One region of the Bradyrhizobium sp. UFLA05-112 genome, then DNA from elsewhere that is predicted to be linked to it. Evidence: riboswitches for the same ligand, from Rfam matches in the RefSeq annotation. Region 1 holds a riboswitch; each other region holds the start of a gene.
The links. Region 1 has a riboswitch for S-adenosylmethionine ahead of SO180_RS05020 (O-succinylhomoserine sulfhydrylase). Riboswitches for the same ligand answer to the same signal wherever they lie in the genome.
Positions count from the first base shown of each region.

Region 1 (4,551 bases):
TCCATCGATCCCGATGAGTTCCGCGGTGCCGTCACGGATGGCGTTACTGCGCTGCAAAATGCGGGGGCCGACGTTATATTGATGAATTTGCAGTACAGCCCGCGGACCGAAACCATGATCTCGGTGCCGCCCTATCTCGATAATATGCGCGTGGTGGCGCAGGAGCATGATATCCCGCTGTTCGACCGTTTCGCGATCATGCGTCAATGGAATGATCAAGGTCAGTTTGACCTGTTCAATCCCTCGCGCGGACCGGAGTTGGCGAAACAGGTCCATGATTGCCTTGGCCGGGCGCTGGCGCAATTCGTCGTCGACGCCGCGCATCTCGGTCCGGCCCAGCAGCAAAATTGAGGTTTAGCGTAAATGAGTTCTTTCCGCCCTTTTGGCCTGACGGCATGGCTGGCTGCGCCCATTGTGGCCGCGCTGCTGATGCCTGTGTCGCTCTCACCCGTCCGCGCGCAGGCCGTGGCTGTCGCGCCGACGGCCCCGCAGGCCGCTAGTCCGGCGCCCGCGCCGCAGGCCACGACCGCCGCGACCAGCCAGCAAGAATCTTCCGAGCAGCGCGGTCTTACCGCGCGGGCCATCGACAAGGTCAAGCAGGTCGCCAAATCCGCCGGCGACATCTTTAGCCGCGTGCCGTGCCTGCCGCCTAGGGGCAGCGCGAACAAGGGCGGCGCAAAATCGATGGGCTCGCTGCCGCACGTCGCGAACAAGCTGGTCGCGGGCAAGCCAGTCGTCATCGTCGCGTTCGGATCGTCATCGACGGCAGGCTTCGGTGCAAGCTCGCCTGATTTCAACTATCCGAACCGCCTCGCCGGGCAGCTTCGCCGGCAATATCCGACCGCCGACATCGCCGTCATCAACGCCGGCGTCGGCGGCGAGGACGCGCCCGAGATGATGAAGCGCCTCCAGAAGGAGGTGATCGACGTGCATCCGGATCTCGTGATCTGGCAGGTCGGCACCAATGCAGTGCTGCGCAACCTCGATCCGGGCGACACCGCAAAGCTCGTCGAGGACGGCATCACGCGCATCCAGGCGGCCGGCGATTCAGACATCGTGCTGGTCGATCCGCAATATTCGCCGCGCGTCACCGAGCGTCCCGAGAGCGCCGGCAAGATGGTGAAGCTGCTCGGCCGCGTCGCGGAGCTCCGCCACGTCGGCATCTTCCCGCGCTTCGAGGTGATGCGCGACTGGCACGAGAAGCAGGCCATTCCGGTCGAGAGTTTTGTGATCTCCGACGGCCTGCACATGAATGATTGGGGCTACGCCTGCTTCGCGCAGCTCCTCGGCGACGACATCATCCGCTCCGTCGGCCAGATCAAGTTAGGGGTCAACGTGCCTGCGGACGTGCGGACCTATCGGCCGATGTAGCTCGGCTGCTGTAGCGATTGTAGGGTGGGTTAGCGAAGCGTAACCCACCACTTCTCTCGACGAGTGGAGAGCAAAGAGGTGGGTTACGCCTTCGGCTAACCCACCCTACTTTTCCGAAAGCGTGGCTACCTTACGCCTTCTCCAGCGCCGCGGTGAGATCCTCGATCAGATCGTCGGCATGCTCGAGCCCCGCCGAGAAGCGGATAAAGCCTTCGCTGATGCCGAGCGCAGCGCGGTCTTCCGGCTTCAGGCGCTGATGGGTCGTGGTCGCCGGATGCGTCACCAGGCTCTTGGCGTCGCCGAGATTGTTGGAAATCTTGGCGAGCTTCAGCGCATTGAGCACGCGGAATGCGGCCTGCTTGCCGCCCTTGACCTCGAACCCGACCAGCGTCGAGCCGCCGCGCATCTGCTTCTTCACGAGAGCTGCCTGCGGATGATCGGCGCGGCCGGGATAGACCAGACGCGAAATTTTTGGATGGCTGGCGAGCACCTCGGCAACGCGGGCCGCGGTGTCGGTCTGTGCGCGCACGCGCACGCCGAGCGTCTCCAGCCCCTTGAGCAGGACCCAGGCGTTGAACGGCGAGATCGACGGCCCGGTCTGGCGCATGAAGTTGTGGATGTGCTCGGCGGTGAACGCTTCGGACGACAGGATGACGCCCCCCAGACACCGGCCCTGGCCATCGATGTGCTTGGTCGCGGAATAGACCACGACATCGGCACCGAGCGCGAGCGGGCTCTGCCAGATCGGCGTCGCGAACACGTTGTCGACCACGAGCCGCGCGCCGCCTTTGTGTGCGATTTCTGCGATGGCGGGAATGTCGAGCACGTCGAGCGTCGGATTGGTCGGGCTTTCCAGGAAGAAGGTCTTGGTGTTCGGCTTGACCGCGCGCTGCCACTGGTCGAGATCGAGACCGTCGACCAGCGTGGTCTCGATGCCGTAGCGCGGCAGCAGATCCTGCACCACGTAGAGGCACGAGCCGAACAGCGCCCTCGATGCCACAACGTGATCGCCAGCCTTCAAGGGCGCCAGGATTGCGGTCGTCACCGCGGCCATGCCGGTTGCCGCCGAGCGGGCGGCTTCGGCGCCCTCGAGCTCGATCATGCGCTGCTCGAACATCGCGATCGTCGGGTTGGAATAGCGCGAATAGATGAAGCCGGGATCCTCGCCCTTGAACCGCGCCTCGCATTCCTCGGCGCTCGCGTAGACGTAGCCCTGGGTGAGGAACAGCGCTTCGGACGTCTCGCCATATTGCGAGCGCAGGGTGCCGGAATGAACCAGCCGGGTTTCGGGACGGTAGTTGGCGGGCGACTTCGACATAGGTACCTCCGACATGACCATCGATGCGAAAATGGTCACAAAAAAACCGGCCTGGATATCTCCACTGGCCGGGATCACAGAGGTCCCCGGCCTGTTTAGCGATTTATTTAACGTGGCTGCAAGCCGGCCGGCTCAAATCACCACGGGATAAGTCATGCTCATATTCCGCCATGGCCTTTTCGTCAAGGCATCCATCGGATAGCGGTAAAAGGTTCGTTTTTCCGCATTTTTGGATGCGTTTGACCCGAGATGAGGACCACCGGTTGACGTTCACGGTCGCCGCCGACGCCAATGGTATCCTGCCCGACCGCATGATCGCGGCGATGGCGGATGATGGGCTTATCCTGCCCGCCTACGACTTCGTCGAAAGCCAGATTCAGCCGGCAAGCCTCGATTTGCGACTCGGTGATATTGCTTACCGCGTCCGCGCGAGCTTCCTGCCCGGGCCCGGCGCCACCGTCGCCGAGCGCATCGACGAGCTGAAGCTGCACGAGTTCAGCCTCACCGACGGCGCGGTGCTGGAGACCAACTGCGTCTACATCGTGCCGCTGCTCGAGAGTCTCGCGCTGCCGCCGGAGATCGTCGCGGCCGCCAATCCGAAGAGCTCGACCGGTCGGCTCGACGTCTTCACCCGCGTGATCGCCGATGGCACCCGCCGTTTCGACATGATCGGTGCGGGCTATCACGGCCCACTCTATGCCGAGATCAGCCCTAAAACGTTTCCGGTGCTGGTGAGCGAGGGCTCGCGGCTGTCGCAGGTGCGCTTCCGCACCGGCGATGCCATCCTCAGCATTGACGAGCTCGAGGCGCTGCATGCGACAGAGCGTCTCGTCGACATCGACGATGCCGATCTCACCGGCGGCGTCGCCGTCTCCGTCGATCTCTCCGGCGAAAAGGGCGGCGGCTTCGTCGGCTATCGCGCCAAGCGCCACACCGGCGTGGTCGATGTCGATCGCCGCGCCGGCTACGCGATCGAGGATTTCTGGGAGCCGATCTCGGCGCGTCCCGACGGCAGCCTCATTCTCGATCCCGGCGAGTTCTACATCCTAGCGTCCAAGGAAGCGGTGCAGGTGCCGCCGGACTACGCCGCGGAGATGGTGCCGTTCGATCCCCTGGTCGGTGAATTCCGCGTGCACTATGCCGGTTTCTTCGACCCCGGCTTCGGCTATGCGGGCGCCGGCGGGCAGGGGGCGCGCGCGGTGCTCGAGGTGCGCTCGCGCGAAGTGCCCTTCATCCTCGAGCACGGCCAGATCGTCGGCCGCCTCGTCTACGAGAAGATGCTGGCGCGGCCCGATGCCATGTACGGCCAGCGCATCGGCTCGAACTACCAGGCGCAGGGATTGAAGCTGAGCAAGCACTTTCGGGTGTAGCTGCTAGCCCACCCACCCGCCGCCGTCATGCCCCGGCTTGATGACCGGGGCATCCAGTACGCTGCGGCCTATCGACTCTATAATAGCTGCCTCTGGAATACTGGATCGCCCGAACAAGTCGGGCGATGACACCGAATGTGTGCCAGGATGTGAACCTAAATCCGAGCTGTAAGCGAGGTGGCGACATGACAGATCAATCCGACCTCGACACAAGAATTCTGGAAGACGCCGCGGATGCGCTGATCTATTCGGATCGCTCGGGCACGATCGTCCGATGGAATCGTGCATCGAGCGCGCTGTTCGGGTTCTCCGCGCAAGAAGCGCTCGGCCAGAACCTCGACCTGATCGTTCCCGAACATTTGCGCGCCGCGCACTGGAAGGGCTTTGAGACTGCGACGTCGAGCGGCATGATGAAGCTTGCCGGCCGTCCTACGCTGACCCGCGCACTGCACAAGAGCGGACGCAAGCTCTACATCGAGATGACGTTTGCGC
Region 1 is NZ_JBANBK010000006.1:3,197-7,747, reverse strand. Features, by position in the region: gene SO180_RS05030 (SGNH/GDSL hydrolase family protein) at 1-351, shown strand, start outside; gene SO180_RS05025 (SGNH/GDSL hydrolase family protein) at 364-1,371, shown strand; gene SO180_RS05020 (O-succinylhomoserine sulfhydrylase) at 1,502-2,689, opposite strand; SAM riboswitch at 2,764-2,843, opposite strand; gene SO180_RS05015 (2'-deoxycytidine 5'-triphosphate deaminase) at 2,923-4,059, shown strand; gene SO180_RS05010 (PAS domain S-box protein) at 4,245-4,551, shown strand, end outside.

Region 2 (4,551 bases), on a different contig from region 1:
ACTGATATTCGCGAAGCTGGACCGATTGACCCGCAACGTGGACCTCCTGCGGTCGCTTGTCGCAAGCGAGGTTGATTTGGTGTTCTGCGACCTGCCGAGTGTTCCTCCGGGGCCAATAGGAAAGTTTCTGCTCACTCAGATGGCCGCGGTCGCAGAGTTGGAAGCCGGTTTGATTGGCGAGCGCACCAAGATGGCATTGGCCGCCGCGAAGGCCAAAGGCATGAGGCTTGGTAACCCGAACGGCGCTCGTGCTCTGCGCGGCAAGCAGACAGGCAACGCTGAAGCAGTCGCCAAGATCAAGGAGAAGGCGGCGCGGCGTGCAATCGATCTCCAAGGTATCATCGAGAGTATCAAGCGAACGGGCGCCACGAGCGTTCGCGCTATTGCGCATGAGCTGAATCAGCAAGGCGTCAGCGCGCCCCGCGGCGGTTTGTGGCATCCGACTGCCGTGGCGCGTCTTCTCAGAGCAGCTGGCGCCTGAATGGATCGCCAGACCGCACACGATGATGCGGGCGCCCAGCCGGCAGGCCGGGGGGCTACGTCGGGATCGCATGGGTCCCATCGGGTACCTGAACCCGGCCCAATTTTTCGCGCTCAACCGTCACTTCGGTCAGCGCGAGGACTATGAGGCGACTTCGACGATCTCGACCAGAACCGGTGGCGGCGACTCAGCGCGAGTCGCTGGTGCGCTTTTAGGGGCGACCCAGGTAAACCAGCGGCGGAGTCGCAAAACGCACCGGCAGACTCCGGAAGCAATCCTGATGCAAGGTGAACAGCCATGACCCTCATCGCTACGCGCCCTCCGCTATTTTGATCGGCATGCCGAGGTCGATGAGCCGCGCTTGCAGCAGGGACAGGGAAAGCATGTCCTTCGCGTTGACGTAATGGGTGTTGTCGCCGGGATGGGATCCCACGTTGAACTCGAGGAGCGGACCGCGACCAGAGTCGCGCGCGGGGCCGAGATCGATTTTCTCTAGCAAGTGATAAGCTTTGGCGAGCGGCCCGCCTTTGGTATCGAACCAGTCCTCCCAGTAGCGCCTTTGGACTGGCTTGTTGAAATCCCCCGGTTCTATCAAGTGAGAGCAACAGATTGTCTCAATCTCTTTGTCGGTCCGGTGTGGAATGTCCTCGCTGACAAAGAATTCACGCCACGTCGGCGGGGGCGGCGCAAAGCTCCACGGGCCTAGCGTAAGTTGAAAGCCCTCGTCGGGAATTTCATGCCAGTACATGGTCTCGACCACTTGCAAAGGCGACGCCAGCAAAGGCTGGCTCGTCCTGCGGATAAAGGAGCACGCGTCGCTAACGAACGCCGCCGTCAGCAGGCTACCTGCACCGATCAGAAATCCACGTCGTGATTGCAGCATAAAAAAATCCTCCGAGATTGCACACGCATCTGGAGGACTTGCGACCTACTGTTGCCCATGCGGCCACATCGTCGTGCCACCGTTGCCGGTCTAAGGCTGGTTGGCGGGGCCATCAGGCCCTCTCAGGATGCAGACTTATAAATAGCGTGTGTGCACACCATGTCAAATTCCAGATCGCCGCGTGAGACGCTCCAGGATGGGCCAGATCGAATTGGAAAAGAGAAGAGGCCTGCGGGTCGTGCGCCTCATCATGCCGCGCGATGACTTGCTTCGCCAATCTGCGGTCTTCGTCGTATCTCCAGCATCTAGCATTTTTGGTAATTTCTCCGAGGAGTGACGGGAGGCCAAGCCGCTATAGTTTGCTAAACCACCGTTTAGAATCTGTACGGTGCGCGTTTTCGGAATCGCGGCCATTCATTTTTGCCTTATCAGAGTGTGCTGCCCGTCGGCACCTCTACCGTTCGGCGGGTAACGGTGGCTGCACTTTGCGCCGTAGTTGTTTCCTCTCAGCTAGGGTAGAATAATTCGGTGCGGTAGCGATCCCTATGCCTGCGACGAAAATGGGTTGCTGTGGAAGGATGGTCGTCTGCCGCCCTCTCGCGAGGGGCCAATGACTGTTTACGATCCTGACGTTCCGAAGACCGCCGAAGAGATCGCGCTGGAAGACACGATCGCCGATCTGGTCTATCGCTTGAAGCACACGCGCGAGGGCAGCGCCGAATACAAGTTTATCGAGCGTCAGCTCACGGGCATCTTCCACGGCAGCGAGCTTGGCGGTCTCATCATCGAAGAATACGAGATGCGCGCTGAAGTGGCTGTGCCTCGCCGCCGCCGTCAACGCCCGTAATCGGACTGGTCGGCCAGACCGCCGATCACGCCGGGCGCAAGAAGACCAGCACCGATCGCGTGAGCACACGCTCCGCCAACGGCTCTGGCTGCCCTCGCGGTGGACAGCTGTCGCCGAGGGGGTGGGCTCCCCCGGGGCGCTTAGCCGGGATTGGAGCGACCAGGGTACCGGTACCGGTTACTGTGGCATGTCTTCTACATCATTTTTTGCGAGGCACTTGAGTACTAGCAGATTTCCCATTTCGATCAGCATTTGGATATTCGAAGCAGGTCGCCATCGGAAGCTCTTAGGGATTGATAGGGAGCGGGTGAGTCAATTTGACTCACAGAAGCTCCTTGCGGAATTGCGAGATCAACGAGTCTGATACTCTGCCTATTCCAGCAAGGAGATCTCGCGTGACCGATCTCACTTACAATCTGAACGGCGGCTTCAAGCCGACAGCGAAGAGGTTCGCTGACCTCGGTGGACCGGACTTTTTCCCGACGCCGGATTGGGCAACGTTCGCATTGATCGATAATGAAAAGTTCAACGGCGAAATTTGGGAGTGCGCGTGCGGTGATGGTAGCATGTCCCGCGTCCTGGAGCAGACTGGCCAACCTGTTCGCAGTTCTGACTTGTATGATCGAGGATATGGAGAAGCCGGTGTTGACTTTCTCCGTGCAGAGCAGACGACCGACAACATCATCACCAATCCGCCCTATAATTGCGCCGAGGGTTTTGTCGCGAGCGGCGTCAAGCTGGCGAAGCGAAAGCTCGCCCTTCTCCTGCGGTTGGCCTTCTTAGAGGGCGCGAACAGAGCGAATACGATCTTTTCCAGAGTGCCACCCGCCCGCGTCTGGGTATTCAGTGAGCGCATTACCTTTTACCCAAGCGGGGTCGAGCCGAAAGGCGGTGGGACAACGGCCTATGCTTGGTTTGTTTGGGACAAAGAGGCGGAGGGGCCAACTGAACTGAGGTGGTTCAACCCCGGCTACAAAGCAAAGTATGCTCAACTACGTCACGTTCTGGTCGAACAGGATCAAGCACGAGTGCAGAACCACACGTGAGCCCAACTTCTGGAGCGCGCGCTGGGTGACTAGCCGCAGGCGCATCGAAATACGCATCCGCCGAACGGCTCTGGTCGAGGACAGCTGTCGACTTTCACACTAAGCGACCTCGCCATCTTGAGATTGATGACTGGCAGAATTTCAGCGGGCCCGCGGTTCGCGCAGTCGACTAGCGCCTGCCAACGTGTCGCGCACCTTGACGCGCCCCCCGTCTGACTTGCTGACTTGCTGACATAGAAATGGCTCTCCAGTACGGATTGCATGTTCTCAAACATCGCATGGAGATCGTCGCAATAGACCGAAGGATTGTTGCAAACGTTTTTGGAGAAACGATGCGGAACACGCATCGGACACGCCCAAGATCGGCGTATTTCCTTCAAGCTGATCTGGTTTTGATGTAGCGTGCCCCGGCTACCCAACCGTGAGGGGACATCCGGTGAGTACGATCACGGAATGGCTGGCCTCGCTCGGACTGTCGGAGTATGCGGACCGCTTTGCCGAGAACGGCATCGATATCTCCGTGCTTCCAGATCTGACTGAGCAGGATCTCAAGGACATAGGGGTTTTGCTCGGCCATCGCCGAAAAATGCTGCGCGCGATCAGCGAACTTGCTGCGCCGGGAACGCCCCCGCCGCCGCGCGGGGCTGCGCCTGAGCAGGGGCACGACGCCGAGCGGCGGCAGGTGACTGTAATGTTCACAGATCTCGTCGGTTCCACTGCGCTCTCTGCGCGCATGGACCCGGAGGAGTTGCGAGAGATTATTTCGGCGTATCAGAGATGCGTCGCCGAGACCGTGCGGCGTTTCGACGGGTTTGTGGCGAAATACATGGGTGACGGTGTCCTTGTGTATTTCGGCTACCCCAAGGCCCATGAGGACGACGCCGAGCGGGCCGTACGGGCGGGACTGGCGCTGATCACCGCGGTGACGGGGCTCCAGACCCGTGCTTCGTTGCAAACCCGCGTTGGCATTGCAACCGGTTTGGTCGTGGTCGGCGACCTGATCGGATCGGGCGAAGCCCAGGAGCGCGGCATCGTCGGCGAAACGCCGAACCTCGCCGCACGCCTCCAGACGATCGCCGAACCGAACTGCGTGGTCATTGGCGAGGGCACTCGAAAGCTGCTCGGCGATCTCTTCGAACTGCAGGATCTCGGGGCCAAGGACCTCAAGGGCCTCGCCGGACCGACACGGTCCTGGGCGGCGCTGCGGAGGAGCTCTATAGAAAGTCGTTTCGAGGCGTTGCGCTCAGGCCAGATGCCGCTCGTCGGCCGAAGCGAGGAGTTCGATTTGCTGCTC
Region 2 is NZ_JBANBK010000051.1:57,586-62,136, forward strand. Features, by position in the region: gene SO180_RS26635 (recombinase family protein) at 1-481, shown strand, start outside; gene SO180_RS26640 (hypothetical protein) at 792-1,364, opposite strand; SAM-I-IV-variant riboswitch at 1,402-1,500, opposite strand; gene SO180_RS26645 (hypothetical protein) at 1,930-2,211, shown strand; gene SO180_RS26650 (hypothetical protein) at 2,607-3,257, shown strand; partial or broken gene SO180_RS26655 (adenylate/guanylate cyclase domain-containing protein) at 3,694-4,551, shown strand, end outside.
Region 2: another riboswitch for S-adenosylmethionine. It lies ahead of SO180_RS26640 (hypothetical protein); the one in region 1 lies ahead of SO180_RS05020 (O-succinylhomoserine sulfhydrylase).

Region 3 (4,551 bases), on a different contig from region 1:
GAGGTCGGCATCCCTGACGGCCTCGACATTGGTCGCGACCACGCGGTCGACGATGCCGAGCTCTGCGACGCGGGCCCGCGTCTTCTCCGATCGCGCCGTTGTGACGATCTCGGACGCCAGGCCCTGAAGCTTCGCGGCACGCGCGATCGAGCCGCCGATCAGGCCGAAGCCGATCAGTGCGACGCGCTGGAAGTGCGGGGCGACGCTCATTTGCCGCCGCCCATGAAGTCGCGCAGGCCCTCGACCACGAGGCGGTTGGCCTCCTCGGTGCCGATGGTCATGCGCAGTGAATGGGGCAGGCCGTAATTCTTCAGCGCGCGCAGCACCAGTCCCCGCTTGGTCAGGAAGGCGTCGGCTTCGTCCGAGGTCTTGCCCTTCTCTGCCGGAAAATGAATCAGCACGAAGTTGGCAACGCTCGGCGTCACCTTCAGCCCGAGCTTGCCGATCTCCTCGGTCAGCCAGTTGCGCCAGGTCTCGGTGAACTGCTTCGACATCTGCTGATGCGCGGTGTCCTCGATCGCGGCGACCGCGGCATACATCGCCGGCGTCGAGACGTTGAACGGACCGCGGATGCGATTGACGGCGTCGATGATATGCGCCGGACCGAACATCCACCCGACGCGCAGCGCGGCGAGCCCGTGGATCTTGGAGAAGGTGTGGGTAACGACCGTGTTCTCAGTGGTCGCGACCAGCTCGATCCCCATTTCGTAGTCGTTGCGAGACACATAGTCGCAATAGGCGGCATCCAGCACCAGCAGCACGTGCGACGGCAGGCCGGCGCGCAGGCGCTTGACCTCGTCGAATGGCAGATAGGTGCCGGTCGGGTTGTTCGGGTTGGCGAGCCAGACGAGTTTGGTGCGCGGCGTCACCGCCTTCAGGATCGCGTCGACGTCGGCGGTGAAATTCGCCTCCGCCGCCACGATGTTCCTGGCACCGTTCGCCATGGTCGCGATCGGGTAGACGAGGAAGCCGTGGGTGGTGGAGATCGCTTCATCGCCCTGGCTGAGATAGGTGTGCGCGAGAAGATTGAGGATCTCGTCCGAGCCGGCGCCGCAGATGATGCGGTCGGGATCGAGGCCATAGCTGCGGCCGATCGCTTCGCGCAGCACGCGCGAGGTGCCTTCCGGATAGTCCTCCAGATGCGTCGCCACATGCGTGAAGGCCTCGATCGCCTTGGGCGAGGGTCCGAACGGCGTCTCGTTCGCCGACAGCTTGAACACCTTGCGGCCCGGCTCCGGCACCGGGCTCTTGCCGGGCGTATAGGGCGCAATATCGAGAATGCCGGGATTCGGCACGGGGCGGGACATCGTCTACTCCGGAAGGATGCGGGGCGGCCTTAAGCCTTCACATCAGATTTGGTCGACCCGTTCGGGGGCACCGTATAGCGCGTTGCATGGCCGCCGACGAGAGCCGACGAGCGGACCGAGGCGCCGGCCCGGATCAGGGCCATTTTAATTTTTTCGAAGCCGATGCCGGTCTCCGACACCAGCAGCGCAGCGCCGTCGAAGGCGGTATCGGGCACCGCGACGATGTCGGCGAGCGGCGCCAGCGCCCTCGCCGTGTCGGCGTTCCAGCCGGACACGCGCACGCTCCAGGTCTGGACCTCCGTGACCATGGCGTCGTCGGCAACCCGCGAGATCACGAAGACGGGCAGCGCGGCCGGATGGTCGGCGCGCTCGAGGAACGGCAGCCGCGCGATGATTTTCGGCGCGCCCTCGGCCTCGAGCTCGCTCCACCATGGCGTGCGGCTCGAGATCGCCGAGACCAGGGCCAGATCACCCTTCGATTTCGCCAGCGCCTCGACGGCGGCCTGCGCGCTGAAATGCGGCACATAGGGCGTGGTGAAGCCGAAATGGAAGCGCGCCGAATCCCGCATCGCGGACTCGCCGACCGAAACGTCGGCATGCACCGAGAATGGCGCCTGCACGTAAGTGAAGGTCGAGATGATGACGCGCCAGATGCTCTCGATGGTGTCGAGCGGCAGGATGCCGCGATGTCGCTCGACGAGGCGGCGCATCATGCTGGCCTCGCGCGCCGGCCGGAAAGCCGAGCCGACCTCCTGCGTCTGCTTCGCCTGGATCAGGCGATCGATGATGTCGCCGCGCTGCATCAGCAGGCGATGCACTTCCTCGTCGATCGCATCGATCTCCTTGCGCAATTCCTGCAACGATGGTGGCGCGGGCGGACGTTGGGACATTTGGGCCAGAGGCTGTTGAGAGGTCTTCAAAAGCGGATCGGCCGAGGCGGACCCGCGGGCGCTATGGGTCTTGATTAGGCAGGATGGACGCCGAAAGCAAAGAGAAATGACGGTCATTTCGCCTGACTTCGCAAGGCTCCCTTTTGGTTAATCGGTACAGCGGCTTGACGAAAACCGCTCCAGCAACTAGTTTTTGCCTGTTCCGTGGTCATTTGAGCCGGCCGGCTTGCAGCCACGTTAAAAAACTCGCTAAACAGGCCGGGGACGCATCCGATCCCGGCCGAACCTATCGTTCAGGCCGGGTTTTTCATGGCCTGATGTCAGCGGCGGCTTGAGGGCCGTCGCCAACGAGGTCGATGGTCAGATGGTTGGCGTCACGTCAGTACCGAGCCCCGCGATCGCCGAAGAGCGCTCGCACGAGGCGGATCATCCGAGTTCGCAGGTTGCGTATTTCGGCGCCGAGCATCCGTTGCCGCTCGATTGCGGCATCGATCTCAGCCCGTTCCAGATCGCCTACCAGACTTATGGCGAGCTCGATGCCGAGCGCTCCAACGCCGTGCTGATCTGCCATGCGCTGACCGGCGACCAGCATGTCGCGAATATCCACCCCGTCACCGGCAAGCCCGGATGGTGGGAGACCCTGGTCGGGTCCGGCCGGCCTCTTGATCCTCAACGCTACTTCATCATCTGCGCCAACGTGATCGGCGGCTGCATGGGCTCGACGGGACCTGCCTCGCTCAATCCGGCGACGGGCAAGGTGTGGGGCCTGGATTTTCCCATCATCACCATCCCCGACATGGTGCGCGCGCAGGCGATGCTGATCGACCGTCTCGGCATCGACACGCTGTTTGCCGTGGTCGGTGGCTCGATGGGCGGCATGCAGGTGCTGCAATGGACCGCGGCCTATCCTGAGCGCGTGTTCTCCGCGCTCGCGATCGCCTGCTCGACACGGCACTCCGCGCAGAACATCGCCTTCCACGAGCTCGGCCGCCAGGCCGTCATGGCCGATCCCGACTGGCACAACGGCCGCTATACCGATCACGGCATCCATCCGCATCGCGGGCTGGCGGTGGCGCGGATGGCTGCGCACATCACCTACCTCTCCGATGCCGCGCTGCACCGCAAGTTCGGCCGGCGCATGCAAGACCGCGAGCTGCCGACGTTCTCGTTCGATGCCGATTTTCAGGTCGAGAGCTATCTGCGCTACCAGGGCTCGTCCTTCGTCGAGCGTTTCGATGCCAACAGCTATCTCTATCTGACGCGGGCCATGGACTATTTCGACATCGCCGGCGACCATGACGGCGTGCTGGCGAAGGCGTTTGCCGGCGTCAAGACACGCTTCTGCGTGGTGTCCTTTACCAGCGACTGGCTGTTCCCGACCTCGGAATCGCGTGCGCTGGTGCACGCGCTCAACGCGTCGAGCGCGCGGGTGTCGTTCGCCGAGATCGAGACCGATCGCGGCCACGACGCCTTCCTGCTCGACGTCCCCGAATTCTTCGATATCTCACGCGCCTTCCTGCAATCCGCGGGCAAGGCGCGCGGCCTCAACGGCAAGGGCGGCTAGCCATGTCTGTACAGGAAGTGCTGCCGTTGGGCGGCCTTGCGACCGAACAGTCCGGCCAGTTTCGCGCCGACCATTTGCTGGTTGCGGAGATGGTCAAACACGGCTCGAAGGTGCTCGACGTGGGCTGTGGCGAAGGCGATCTGCTGCAGCTCCTGGAAAATCGCGGCATCGACGGTCGCGGCATCGAGCTGTCGCGCGAGGGCGTCAACCGCTGCGTCGCCAAGGGGCTCGCGGTGGTGCAGGGCGACGCCGACACCGACCTCTTCAACTACCCCGACGACGCCTTCGACTACGTCATCCTGTCGCAGACGCTCCAGGCGACGCGGCAGCCGAAGGTGGTGCTGGAAAATCTCCTGCGCATCGGCCACCGCGCCATCGTGTCGTTCCCGAACTTCGGCTACTGGAAGATGCGGTTGCAACTCCTGATCGGCGGCCACATGCCGCGCACGGAGAATCTGCCGGCGACATGGTACGACACTGCCAACATCCATTTCTGCACCATCAAGGATTTCGTCCAGCTCTGCGACGAGATCGGCGTGAAGATGGAGCGCGCCGAAGCGCTAGATCTCTACGGCCGTCCGCTGCGGCTCAGGCTGCCCTGGTGGGTATGGAATCTGTTCGGCGAGCAGGGCGTGTTTCTGCTGAGCCGCGGCGGCGGGAAGTAGTAGCCTCCCGTCATTGCGAGGAGCGAAGCGACGAAGCAATCCAGAGTCTTTCCGCGGCGAGAGTCTGGATTGCTTCGCTGCGCTCGCAGTGACGGAGTATGAGGTGACGCCTTCGCATCAATTCG
Region 3 is NZ_JBANBK010000058.1:44,032-48,582, reverse strand. Features, by position in the region: gene SO180_RS28720 (prephenate/arogenate dehydrogenase family protein) at 1-210, opposite strand, end outside; gene hisC (histidinol-phosphate transaminase) at 207-1,307, opposite strand; gene SO180_RS28710 (chorismate mutase) at 1,337-2,197, opposite strand; SAM riboswitch at 2,392-2,471, shown strand; gene metX (homoserine O-acetyltransferase MetX) at 2,562-3,761, shown strand; gene metW (methionine biosynthesis protein MetW) at 3,764-4,426, shown strand; gene SO180_RS28695 (alpha/beta fold hydrolase) at 4,544-4,551, opposite strand, start outside.
Region 3: another riboswitch for S-adenosylmethionine. It lies ahead of metX (homoserine O-acetyltransferase MetX); the one in region 1 lies ahead of SO180_RS05020 (O-succinylhomoserine sulfhydrylase).